Regions from separate parts of the Vibrio alginolyticus NBRC 15630 genome, predicted to be linked through region 3. Evidence: predicted binding sites of a transcription regulator. Region 3 holds the regulator's gene; each other region holds the start of a gene.
The links. The regulator CRP, encoded in region 3, controls carbon source genes, mostly activating them, when cyclic AMP is high. The targets are predictions, from matches to a motif close to TGTGANNNNNNTCACA.
Positions count from the first base shown of each region.

Region 1: a site for CRP is predicted at 2,416-2,431, ahead of rppH (RNA pyrophosphohydrolase). Genes of this name have one in related genera too.
Region 2: a site for CRP is predicted at 1,665-1,680, ahead of cdd (cytidine deaminase). Genes of this name have one in related genera too.

Region 1 is NC_022349.1:2,886,775-2,891,055, reverse strand. Features, by position in the region: gene ptsP (phosphoenolpyruvate--protein phosphotransferase) at 1-1,738, opposite strand, end outside; gene rppH (RNA pyrophosphohydrolase) at 1,741-2,262, opposite strand; gene mutH (DNA mismatch repair endonuclease MutH) at 2,881-3,561, shown strand; gene N646_RS13270 (DUF6482 family protein) at 3,577-3,888, opposite strand; gene N646_RS13265 (NADP(H)-dependent aldo-keto reductase) at 4,043-4,281, shown strand, end outside.
Region 2 is NC_022349.1:373,250-377,530, reverse strand. Features, by position in the region: gene sbcB (exodeoxyribonuclease I) at 1-244, shown strand, start outside; gene N646_RS01625 (CidA/LrgA family protein) at 300-674, shown strand; gene N646_RS01620 (LrgB family protein) at 676-1,353, shown strand; gene cdd (cytidine deaminase) at 1,785-2,672, shown strand; gene purT (formate-dependent phosphoribosylglycinamide formyltransferase) at 2,816-3,991, shown strand; gene N646_RS01605 (thiopurine S-methyltransferase) at 4,064-4,281, opposite strand, start outside.
Region 3 is NC_022349.1:2,030,909-2,035,189, reverse strand. Features, by position in the region: gene astD (succinylglutamate-semialdehyde dehydrogenase) at 1-520, shown strand, start outside; gene N646_RS09300 (DUF1338 domain-containing protein) at 769-1,560, shown strand; gene crp (cAMP-activated global transcriptional regulator CRP) at 1,697-2,329, opposite strand; gene N646_RS09290 (phosphoribulokinase) at 2,570-3,439, opposite strand; gene N646_RS09285 (YheU family protein) at 3,565-3,777, opposite strand; gene N646_RS09280 (hydrolase) at 3,811-4,281, opposite strand, start outside.

The DNA.
Region 1 (4,281 bases), 860 kb from region 3:
CGGCTTCGCTGTGAGCTTGATTAATCAAGCTAATGGCATCGTCTAGCTCTTTTACCCCTGACACCATTGGCAATAAGATACTTAAGTTTCCGCTTTCTGCACTCGCTCTTAACATTGCACGCAGCTGGATCAAGAAAATGTCTGGATGATCCAATGTAAAACGAATGCCACGCCAGCCTAGAAACGGATTATCTTCTTCGATGGGCAAATACGGCAAAGGTTTGTCACCACCAATATCCAAAGTACGCATCACTACTCGTTGATTCGGATAGCTGTTAAGTATTGCTTGGTATTGATGATACTGCTCATCTTCCGAAGGAAAGTGATGCTGAAGTAAAAATGCAATCTCAGTTCGGTACAACCCAACACCATCAACACCTGTGTTGATGGCAATGTTACTGTCTGCACTGAGTCCCGCATTCAGCATAATTTCGATATGGTGATTATCTTGCGTAACCGCAGGGAGTGCGAGGTCCTTGTTTACCATGGCAAACAATTCAGACTCTTCGCTTACTAAGCTGCGATACTCTCGCAACAACTGACGGTTTGGCTCTAAGAAGATCTCACCCGTATAGCCGTCGACTATCCCGAGTTTGCCATTCACCACATCCAGATTAATGTTGGCGCCCATGACTGCAGGGACCCCAAGAGCTCGAGATAAAATGGCAGCGTGAGAGTTTGCGCCTCCCTCTAATGATACGACGGCTAACAAAAACTCTTTAGGTACAGAAGCGAGCAAGGTGGCAGTGAGTTCGTTCGCCACCAAAATAATGGGACGATCAATTGCAGAATTTTCTTGCTCACTGTTGTGCAGAAAATAGAGCAGCCTTTGCCCTAACTCTCGGATATCTTGCGCTCTTTCACGCATGTATACATCCGACATTCTGGCAAATCGATTCGAGTATGACTCTACAACTTGGCGTAACGCCCAGTCTGCCCTGTCTCCTTTTTCAATCTGCTTCTTCAAATCACCGCGAAGCATCGGATCATTCAGTAAGTGAGTAAACAGATCGAAGATCGCCAGCGCATCTTTGTTGATTTCACTGTCCAGCTTTTTCCGCATACGGCGAAAGTCATTTAACGCTCGCTCTATGGCCACCAGTAATGTCTCGTGCTCGCGTTCCTTATCTAACGTGGACGAAGGGAAAACATCCGATAAACTCGGCTGGGTATTGTCGAACCAAAACTCTCCAATCGCGACACCAGTAGACGCAGGCAAACCTTTTAATACCGTGGGTTTAGATGCTAACTGCCAATGCCCAAGATTCTGCGCATGTGCAATGAGCACCGCTAACTGAGCGGATAAGGTAACAAGAAACGATTCTTCCATTTCACTAAACAAGCGCGGCGTTTTTTGTTGGATCACCAACACACCTAAAACTTGTTTACGATGAATGATTGGAGTAGCTAAAAAAGAGTGGTAAATCTGTTCGCCGAGTTGAGGAAAGAATTTGAACTCGGGGTGTTTTGAGGCTTCGGCAAGGTTAAGGGGTTCAGCGCTTCGTTTTACCAACCCAACCAAGCCTTCATTGAAGTTGATATGAATACTATCACCTTCAAAAATAAGGCCTTGAGTTGCCATTAACTCAAGGCGCTGCATTTCTTCATTAGCAAGATAGATAGTACAGCACTCAGTACTAAGGGCAGCACAAGTCTCTTTCACCAATATATCGAGTGCCAGATGCACATCATCGACCCTGGAGACTTTCTCAACTATTTCCCTTAGCTGACTGAGCATGATTATCCTCTACGTTGCTTTTTTCTTTTCCCTTTCGCTTTTCTCTCTCGAAAAGGCATGGCTAAGGATGCAAATTCTTTCATCGCTCGTCGATAAACATCTCGCTTGAAAGAAACAACTTGCCTAACTGGATACCAGTAACTTACCCAGCGCCAACCATCAAATTCAGGGGATTTTCCGCGTTGCATATTAATGCGAGACTCATCGCATTCTAATCTCAGCAGAAACCATTTCTGTTTTTGGCCGATACAAACAGGCTTGGAGTCCCAACGCACCAATCGCTTTGGTAGCTTATATCTTAACCAATGACGACTTGTTGCAATGATCTTAACGTCTTTTTTCGTTAAACCGACTTCTTCGTATAACTCCCTGAACATGGCTTGTTCAGGGGTTTCACCTTCGTCAATCCCACCTTGTGGAAATTGCCATGAGTGTTGCCCGTATCGTTTAGCCCAGAAGACCTGACCATGGTTATTACATATCACAATACCAACATTAAGTCGGTAACCATCGCCATCTATCACTGGCTAACCTCTATGAATAAATTTTTTATTACCGTGATTTTTCCACATATCCCCATTACTAGCAAACTTACTGATGTGATATGAGCAAGATTTATTACCTTTTCAGCATTTTTGGATATCTTTTAATCAAACCATACCTTATCAACACAAGAGTGAGACATTGCCCACATTTATTCACCTTTTCTGTGAATAACTTTGTGAAGAATTCAATTCAAATGAGTAATTCAGTTCAATCCCATCAAAAGCAAAACAGATGAAGAAACAAAAAATAAACATAAAACATTGATAAAAAAGTATTTATTTTTAAAAACAACGATAATTCGATCTTCAGTTTCTTGATGATCTTTTCACCAAACTCAGATCGGTCAAAGATCCACCAACAGGCTATTTATCCACACTCACCTGCTATTCGTTTAGATGATTACAACAAAATCAACCCCAAAAATGCATTTTAACCCCTGTTTATTCATACAGACCCCGCCAGGATCTTATCAATACCTCCTCCACCTGTGGATAAGTTATGAATTGATCGTTCTTACACCGCCTCGGTGAAATCTTAAACAGTAGATTTGGTCGGAGTTTGATAAACTATATTTTTTGTAATACCACCTTGTAACTATGAAACCAGAACCACAAACAGAAGCAGAGCTATTGGAACGAGCGCATGATATGGCAGGACTCAGTTTTGCTGAGTTGGCCGCCGAGGCGAATATGATTGTTCCTGAAAACTTAAAACGTGATAAAGGTTGGGTGGGTCAATTACTCGAATGGCACTTGGGCGCTCCAGCTGGCAGTAAACCTCAACAAGATTTCGCAAAACTAGGGATCGAGTTGAAAAGTATTCCGATCAGTTATTCTGGCAAACCTTTAGAAACAACCTTTGTTTCTGTGGCTCCCCTCACTGGTGTTCATGGTCTTACATGGGAAACAAGTCATGTTCGAAACAAGCTATCTCGCGTGCTTTGGGTACCCGTAGAAGGAGAACGAGAAATCCCACTCGCTGAAAGACGTGTGGGCAGTCCACTCATTTGGTCACCAGATGAAGAAGAAGAACGGATTTTGCGAAATGACTGGGAAGAGTTAATGGAGATGATCGTCTTGGGAAGATTTGATCAAATTTCCGCCAGACACGGAGAAGCGCTGCATCTTCGCCCTAAAGCCGCAAATGCAAAAGCGCTCACCGAAGCATACAACTCAAATGGTAAGCCGATGAAAACTCTGCCCCGAGGCTTTTACCTTAGAACACAGTTTACTGAACAGATCTTACTCAAGCACTACATTAACACTCAACCAGAATAAAACCATATCAGCTATTTAGTGCGTCACGAGCGATAACTCAATATCGCAGTATGAGGCTGCCTCTTCAGTGCCACATTCGTCATACGCATTGCGCAGCCTTAAATACGCTTTATCGACCCCTAGCCTCAATAGTTCTTCTTTTACTAAGTCTAGAGAGCCAAAATGTATCGGGTCTTCACCGTCTTTAATCGGCTCAAGTTGATGCTTGTACTCCACAGCTAAAAGATAGTCAGAGACATCAGAACACCCAATCACAAATACTTTGGGAGTTTTATAAGTATCTTTATGTGGACCATGTAGCCACATGTCCAATTGATGCTTCTGCATAACATACCTCCTTCACACGATTATTTAAGTGTAGTTAGGCTAACTGTAGCTTTCGAGTTTGCTCTCCCTTTATACGTAAATCATTTGCGATTGCGGCTAAAAATCCCCTATATTGGAGTCACTTATTTAGTCGGTAACTCTTCAAGGACGTGATATGCAATACACAAAACTACCGCACTCATCACTTGAGATCAGTAAAATCTGCCTCGGCACTATGACGTTTGGCGAGCAAAACACAGAAAAGGACGCCTTTGAACAGCTCGACTTTGCCCTCGATCATGGGGTGAACTTCATCGATACCGCAGAGATGTACCCTGTACCGCCAAGATCGGAAACACAAGGGCTTACCGAGCAATACATCGGTAATTGGTTAGCAAAAAGCGGCAAAAGAGA
Region 2 (4,281 bases), 1.7 Mb from region 3:
CATTGAATTTGATGACAAGCGTATTAAACCTCTATTGTTCCGCTATCGTGCGCGTAACTTCCCAGGCACATTAGACGAGCAAGAACAAAGACGCTGGGCACTACACTGTCGAGAAGTGTTTGAAAGCCAAATTGAAGAGTACATGCTGAATTTAGAAAACTTAGTTCACGAACATGAAAGTGACGAAAAGAAGATTGCGATATTAAAATCCGTGTACCGTTATGTAGAGAGCTTAGCTTCCTAACTCCTCCTAATACAAGCGCACCTTATGGTGTGCTTGTTGTTTATATACTGTCAAAATGATTAAAGAACGATTCTTACAACTGATCCAACTGCTCATTTCAATCTTCCTCATCATGGGAGCACTTGGCATCGGAATTACCATTCAAAAGTTCACTGGCGTTTCCGTTCCAGGAAGTGTCATCGGTATGCTCGTACTGTTTTTCTCCATGACTCTTGGGCTTGTAAAAGTCGACTGGGTCAAACCGGGCGCCACGCTATTTATCCGCTATATGATCTTATTGTTCGTTCCTATCAGCGTCGGATTAATGCAGCATTTCGACCTACTACTCGCCAATGCGCTCCCTATCATCGCTAGCGCGGTTGGCGGTTCACTCATTGTACTGGTCAGCCTCGCTTGGCTGCTAGATTACTTGCTACAGGAGAAACACTGATATGTGGTTAGTTGTTACCATTGCGGTTTTTCTTATCGCTCGTCAAATCGCAATCAAAGTGAACAATCCTCTAGCAAACCCTTTGCTGATCAGTATCGCAGTGCTCATTCCTTTGCTTACTTACTTAAATGTGCCATTTGAAACGTATTATGCGGATAACGAAGGAATTAGCTTTTTGCTTCAACCTGCTGTAGTTGCTCTGGCTTATCCACTATATGAACAACTACCACAAATTAAAGCAAACTGGCGAATCATCACTTTCGCTTGCACAGTAGGCAGTGTGATGTCGATGATGACAACCACCTTGTTCGCAGTCGCTTTCAAAGCGGATATCAGTTTAATCGCAAGTCTAGTGGGTAAATCCGTCACTACGCCAATAGCAATGGAAATTTCGAGTCACCTCGGTGGTGAAGCAGCCGTTGCGGCGATCTTGGTTCTGATTGTTGGTTTATTGGGCGCGATTTTGGCATACCCAATTTACAACTTAATTGGAATTAAACACCCGATTGCACGTGGCCTAACAATGGGTACCGTGTCTCATGCCTTAGGCACCGCGACATGTGCAGAGAAACAGCCCATAGATGCCGCGTTCTCATCACTCGCATTGGTTTTATGTGGGATCATAACTTCTATTTTGGCTCCAAGTTTTTTTGCTTTGGCGGTCTGGCTATATCAATAGTTAAGCGCTCTCGGTCTGCCCTCCTTCCGGCAGGCCGTAGCCTTTACGTTTCTTACTTATCCCTTTTCAAAACCCTATCTTATCTATCAAACTCACCCAGTAATATCGTGAAGGGACTTGACTGAGATATACATTCATAGCATTAGCATTCTAGCTGCTACCACTCGCTCTAGATTACGTAAGTATAAAGTAGCATAGCGGTAAAAGTCGCGTTGGTAACATACTCCTGCTCCTTGGTCATATGAATATATACTGATATGGTTAATTGTGAGACGGAGATAACGCTTCACACCTGTGCAATCGAATACATGTGTGAGCTCACTCTAATTATGTAACAGAATTATCAATTGCATTATTTATCGTGATCTAACGCACGGAACATTTCTATCTTTCACATAGAATAACTGTCCATGCAATAACAAGGATTCAACATGAAAAGTCGCATTGAACAGGCGCTAGCAGGCGCTCCAGAAGCACTTTCCAAACAACTTGCTCCTATCATCCAAGCTGATGATTTTGATGCTACGCTTTCAGTTCAACAATTTGAGCAGTTGCTTTCAGCTACCGGTCTATCAGACAAAGAGCTTCGTGTTGCGCTACTTCCTTTTGCCGCAGCGTACTCCTATGCTCCCCTTTCTGACTTTTATGTCGGCGCTATCGTTCGTGGTCTTTCAGGTCGCCTTTACTTCGGTGCCAACATGGAATTCTTTGGTGTACAGTTGGGTCAAACGGTTCACGCAGAGCAGTCTGCGATTAGCCATGCTTGGATGAAAGGCGAACGTGGTGTTAAGGATATCACTATCAACTTCAGCCCATGTGGTCACTGCCGCCAGTTCATGAATGAGTTATCTACCGCAAACGAGCTTAAAATCCAGCTCCCAGAACGTGAAGAAAAGTCACTTCATGAATACCTGCCTGAAGCCTTTGGACCAAACGATCTCGGTATCGAGTCCGGCTTAATGGCAGAAGTTAAACACCAATTCTCATGTGATGATGAAGACGCACTCATCCAAAGTGCAGTTGAAGCGATGAACATGAGCCACTCTCCATACACCAACAACTTGAGTGGTTTAGCATTAGAGATGACTAGCGGCCGTGTATTCCAAGGCGCTTATGCAGAAAATGCAGCGTTTAATCCTAGCTTGCCACCGCTACAAGTTGCGCTAATCCAAGTTTTACTTGCGGGTGAAACCTTTGACAGCATCAAAGCCGCTGCATTGGTAGAAAACTCTGAAGGTAAGATCAGTCACTTAGCCGATACGCAATCAACGTTGGAAGCGTTGAATCCAGATATTCCGCTTAGTTTTGTCAACGTATAAACGACAAATTCAACAAAAAGCTCTACAACATGTAGAGCTTTTTTATTACCTAAAAACCAAAAGCAAACGTTTGCTTTGTCATAAAACTTCAGTATGATCTCCTGCAATTTCTGTCTCATCACTCTATTTTGTAAGGGAACACTATGTTTGGCACTGCAACTAGCGCAAATGCTACCCGTGTATTACTTTTAGGCTCTGGCGAACTCGGTAAAGAAGTCGCCATTGAATGCCAGAGACTTGGTTTAGAAGTGATTGCTTGTGATCGCTATGCCAATGCTCCAGCGATGCAAGTCGCTCACCGTAGTTATGTTATCGACATGTTAGATGGGAACGCCTTAGAAGAAGTTATTACGAAGGAACAACCTACTTACGTCGTACCAGAAATTGAAGCCATCGCAACCGGCAAACTGGTAGAGCTTGAAGAAAAAGGACTGAATGTTGTTCCAACCGCTAAGGCAACCAGGCTAACAATGAATCGTGAAGGTATCCGACGTTTGGCAGCAGAAGAACTGGAATTGACGACTTCACCTTATCGTTTTGCAGATAACTTTGAAGACTTCAAAGCCGCGGTTGAACATGTGGGTATTCCGTGCGTGGTGAAGCCAGTGATGAGCTCTTCCGGTAAAGGGCAAAGTGTTATCAAGACCGAAGACGACGTTACAAAAGCATGGGATTACGCTCAGGAAGGCGGACGTACGGGTGCAGGTCGCGTTATCGTGGAAGGTTTTATCGACTTCGATTACGAAATCACTTTATTGACCATCAGAGCCGTTGACGGTGTGCATTTCTGTGCTCCAATTGGTCATCGTCAGGAAGATGGCGACTACCGCGAATCATGGCAACCGCAAGCTATGTCAGAAAACGCAGTAAAAGCAGCTGAATACACGGCTGAGAAAGTGGTAAACGCGCTCGGTGGCTACGGCATCTTTGGTGTAGAGCTGTTTGTCAAAGGCGATAAAGTCATTTTCAATGAGGTCTCTCCTCGCCCTCACGATACGGGTATGGTTACAATGATTTCGCAGGAAATGTCTGAGTTTGCTCTCCACGTGCGCGCGTTTACCGGAATGCCAATTAATAATATTGTGCAATATGGCCCATCTGCGTCTGCTGTTATTCTTGGACAAGGGACTTCCACAAACATTCGCTTTGAAAACCTAAGCAAAGCTTTAGCTCAACCTCAAACACAAGTTCGTCTATTCGGTAAGCCAGAAATCGATGGTCGCCGCCGTTTAGGTGTTGTCCTTACGCGACGAAAAACCACCGAAGAAGCCGTTCAAGATGCTGTTGAAAGTGCTTCAAAAGTGAATATCATTTATTAAATACGAACCACTCATACAAAAATAGCGCAGCTCAAATTGCTGCGCTATTTCGTGTTCCAAACCGAAGAGAGCCTATTCACTCTCGATTAAGTACACTTCTTCAGAGAAGCGACTTAAGCCTTTTTTCGCAATTTTAGGATGATTCTCGTCAGCTTCATCTACGTTCAAACAAGTAACTTTGTAACCTGAAAATAACTGCTCAATCTCTTCGACCGGCACGCTAAATGGAGGCCCCGCCATCTCTTCTTGAGGATAGTTGAGTGTAACAAGCAAAATACGACCGCCTGGGT
Region 3 (4,281 bases):
AGAACCTGCGCCATTTATGGGACCGCAAATTTCGGTCGTGGCAGCCAAGTTTATTCTTGATGCACAAGCTAATCTACAGTCTCTTGGCGGTGAAAGCTTGATTGAAGCGAAAGCAGGAGAGGCGGCGTTTGTTTCTCCTGGTATCATTGATGTAACGAACATTGCTGAGTTACCAGATGAAGAATACTTCGGCCCACTTCTGCAAGTGGTGCGCTACGAAGGATTAGACAAAGCCGTAGCGCTAGCAAACGATACGCGCTTTGGTTTATCTGCTGGCTTGGTTTCAACCGACGACCAAGAGTGGGAATACTTCGTGGACCACATTCGTGCCGGCATCGTGAACCGCAACCGCCAGTTAACGGGTGCAAGTGGTGATGCACCATTTGGTGGTCCGGGGGCGTCGGGTAACTTGCGTCCAAGCGCTTACTACGCAGCAGATTACTGTGCGTACCCAATGGCATCAATGGAAGGTCAAGAAACTGTCTTGCCTGCAACATTGAGTCCAGGTGTAGCGCTATAAGATTTAATAATAGAGTCGCAACTATGCATTGCGGCTCACCTTGCCGGCGCATCATTTAGGTATGGGTTGTAGTGATCGTTGGCAGAACACGAAAAGTGAGCAAAGACTCGGAAAAGCGTGTTGACTGACTGGCATTTACCGTCACAGGTTGATGGTTGCTCGTTCATTATTCTGGACAACTTTTGTTGTGAACGAGCAGCCAACTTCCGCTTACCTTTAAACTCTACATCTCGTAACAAGGAGTCGTTATGACGCCCGATGTGTTATTTGAATCGCTATGGCAAGATTACATTCAACGTCTTTGCCCTTCGGCGGCTAAAGTGCATCAGCTGCTTCAAGAAGATGAGCCTCTGATTAATGATCATATAGCTTTACGTACCTTCAATATCGCGCCTCTTGGTATTGAAACTCTAGCTAAGCCATTTGTAGCTATTGGTTACAAGGCGTGTGGTGATTACGTTTTCGAAAGCAAAAAGCTGGTTGCTAAGCACTATGAGCACCCAGATCCGAAGAAACCTAAAGTATTTATTAGTGAGCTAAAAGTTGAAGAGTGCTCGTCTGAGCTACAAGAGATTGTGAAAAATTTGGTGGCACAAGTCGATGCTGACAAGCTGAACGATAGCGCATTCTTACATGGTGGACGCTTGTGGGATTTAAGCTTTGCTGATTACCAAACGTTGGCTAAAGAAAGTGAGTACGCATCTTGGCTTGCGGCGCATGGTTACGGAGCAAACCACTTCACGGTGAGCGTTAACCAGCTCAATGAATATGAAGAAGTGAAGCAGGTAAACGATCATCTGCGTACCGCTGGGTTTACCATTAATGAAAATGGTGGTGAAGTGAAGGGCACTCCTGAGGTGTTGCTAGAGCAGTCATCGACCATGGCAGATAAAGTAGCGGTTCGTTTTAGCGAAGGCACTGAAATTATCCCTGGCGGGTTTTATGAATTTGCTAAGCGCTATCCGATGGAAAATGGTGATTTGTACCCAGGTTTCGTGGCCGCTTCAGCTGACAAAATCTTTGAAAGTACGAATGGCTAAGTTTTAGGGTTAACCTGTTAAGCTTACTCATTAGTGTTCGCTGCACCCTATCTCATTTGGTCATGAGCAAATAAAAAGCCACCAATGTTGCCATTGGTGGCTTTTATAATTTTGTTCGTGTCACTCTAGTTTGAGATTAACGAGTACCGTAAACCACGATGGTTTTACCGTGAGCAGAGATTAGGTTCTGCTCTTCTAGCATCTTCAAAATACGACCTACTGTCTCACGAGAACAGCCAACAATTTGACCGATTTCTTGACGAGTGATCTTGATTTGCATGCCGTCTGGGTGAGTCATTGCGTCTGGTTGTTTTGCAAGGTTCAGAAGCGTCTGAGCGATACGACCAGTTACGTCTAGGAACGCCAGGTCACCCACTTTTTGGCTAGTTACTTGAAGACGACGAGCCATCTGCGCAGAAAGACGCATTAGGATGTCTGGGTTTACTTGGATAAGCTGACGGAACTTCTTGAAAGAAATTTCAGCAACTTCACAAGGAGATTTAGCACGAACCCAAGCTGTGCGCTCTTGGTCTTCCTCGAATAGACCAAGTTCACCAATAAAGTCTCCTTGGTTTAGGTAAGAAAGGATCATCTCCTTACCTTCTTCGTCTTTGATAAGAACCGCAACAGAACCTTTAACGATGTAGTACAAAGTTTCTGCCTTTTCGCCCGCGTGAATTAGCGTGCTCTTTGAAGGGTACTTATGAATATGACAGTGTGAAAGAAACCACTCTAATGTTGGGTCGGTTTGAGGTTTACCTAGAACCATAATATCTCACTTCCTCTGCAGGGTACGCTTGCGCTATCCATATTTTAGCTAAGCCTGAATTAGGCCTACTAGAATAAGAGCACTTTTTATATGCTGCAAGCTCTCTTGTGTTTCGGTAAGAAATAGTATCCTTTTTCGAAAACGATTTCTTGATTTTAATCGTGCCATGATTGAGATTTTGTAAGCAAAACTGTGCACATGATCACGGTATGAAAAGTAAACATCTTCGCAGGCAGGTTTTTAGCCAATTTTCCCTGTTTCGATGAGCTGTTGTAGGATAGGCCGAACTATGAGCTCCATTGCAAAGCTCATCTTACCGCCGGGTACGACAATCGTGTTGTGGCGTGACATGAATGAGCCATCAATCATGGCCAGCAGATATGGGAAGTCGACATTCTTGATACCGCGTAGGCGAATCACCACAAAACTCTCATCCAAACTAGGGATGCCTTTTGCATTAAGTGGGTTGGAAGTATCAACGGTCGGTACGCGCTGGAAGTTGATGTGAGTACGAGAAAACTGCGGAGTGATATAGTTGAGGTAATCGTCCATGGATCGCACGATTGAGTCCATTACCGCTTCACGCGAATGGCCGCGATCGCGAGTGTCACGTACGAATTTTTGGATCCACTCTAAGTTCACAATCGGCACCATGCCAATTAAGAAATCCACATGTTGAGCAACATTAACATCGCCATCGACCACGCCACCATGTAACCCTTCATAAAACAGCACGTCGCTGTTTTCGGGTAAGTCTTGCCACGGTGTAAACGTGCCTGGCATTTGATTGTAGGGAACCGCTTCGTCAAACGTGTGCAGATAACGGCGCACGCTGCCAGTACCGTCATGCCCGAACTTACGGAAAAACTCTTCTAATCCCGGGAAGTCATTAGCTTGTGGGCCAAAGTAGCTAATGTGTCGACCTTGCTCGCGGGCTTTGCGAATTTCGATGTCCATTTCTGGGCGAGTAAAGCGATGGAAGCTATCGCCTTCAACCCATGCGGGTTTAACGTTCATCATATTGAACATTTTACGGAAGGCTTCAGATGTAGTGGTCGTGCCGGCACCGGACGAACCAGTAACCGCAATAATTGGGTGTTTAGCTGACATGACAAACCTTGTCGAAAATTACTTACCTGTAATGTGCAGTAGAGTTACTACTGCACGGTCGATATCCCACTATAGCACGTAACAATACCTTGTCATCGAGTGGGATACGGTAAAATGTGAAGGGTCTAAAATTTTGTTTTATGCTGAATATCGACGGTTTCGTGTAGCTCAGAGAACACGATAACCGCTTCACCTTTTTCCAATTGAGCTTTAACTTGATCAATTTTGTCTTGCAAAGAAACCTCGACGGTTCCGTAATCCGTTCCTTCGCGTAAGACGAATTCACGAATTAAGTTTTCCAATGTTTCCGGCGCAATGTCTTGCCATGGAATGATCATAAATACCTCTAACTTTTATGATGAGCGGCTAGTTTACTGCGTTCGTTGCTTGGATACAGCAGAAAGGTAATCTGCGGCGATACTTTCGTAATACGCAGGCAGCGCTTCCTCCAACCAAAACTTAGGTTTTAACGCCGTTCCTGTCAGGAAGCCAACATGGCCGCCGTGCTCAAAGAGACGGTAATCAATGTTATCTGGCAGAACAAACTTCGGGATCACATCGTCGGTCATGAACGGATCGTCTTTGGCATGGATGATCAGTGTCGGTAGCGTGATTTGTTGTAGTTTACTTAAGCCAGAGCATTGGTCGTAATAATCTTGTGCGTCTTTAAAGCCGTGCAGTGGTGCCGTGATCAAATCATCGAATTCATACAATCGTGTGACACGTTTTATTGAGTTGTAAGACAAAGCGAGCTCGCCATGCAACAAGTGATGTTTTTGCAACGCGTTGCGTTTGAGTGAAGAGAGTAGGTAACGGCGATACACTTTCGAAAAGCCTTGTTC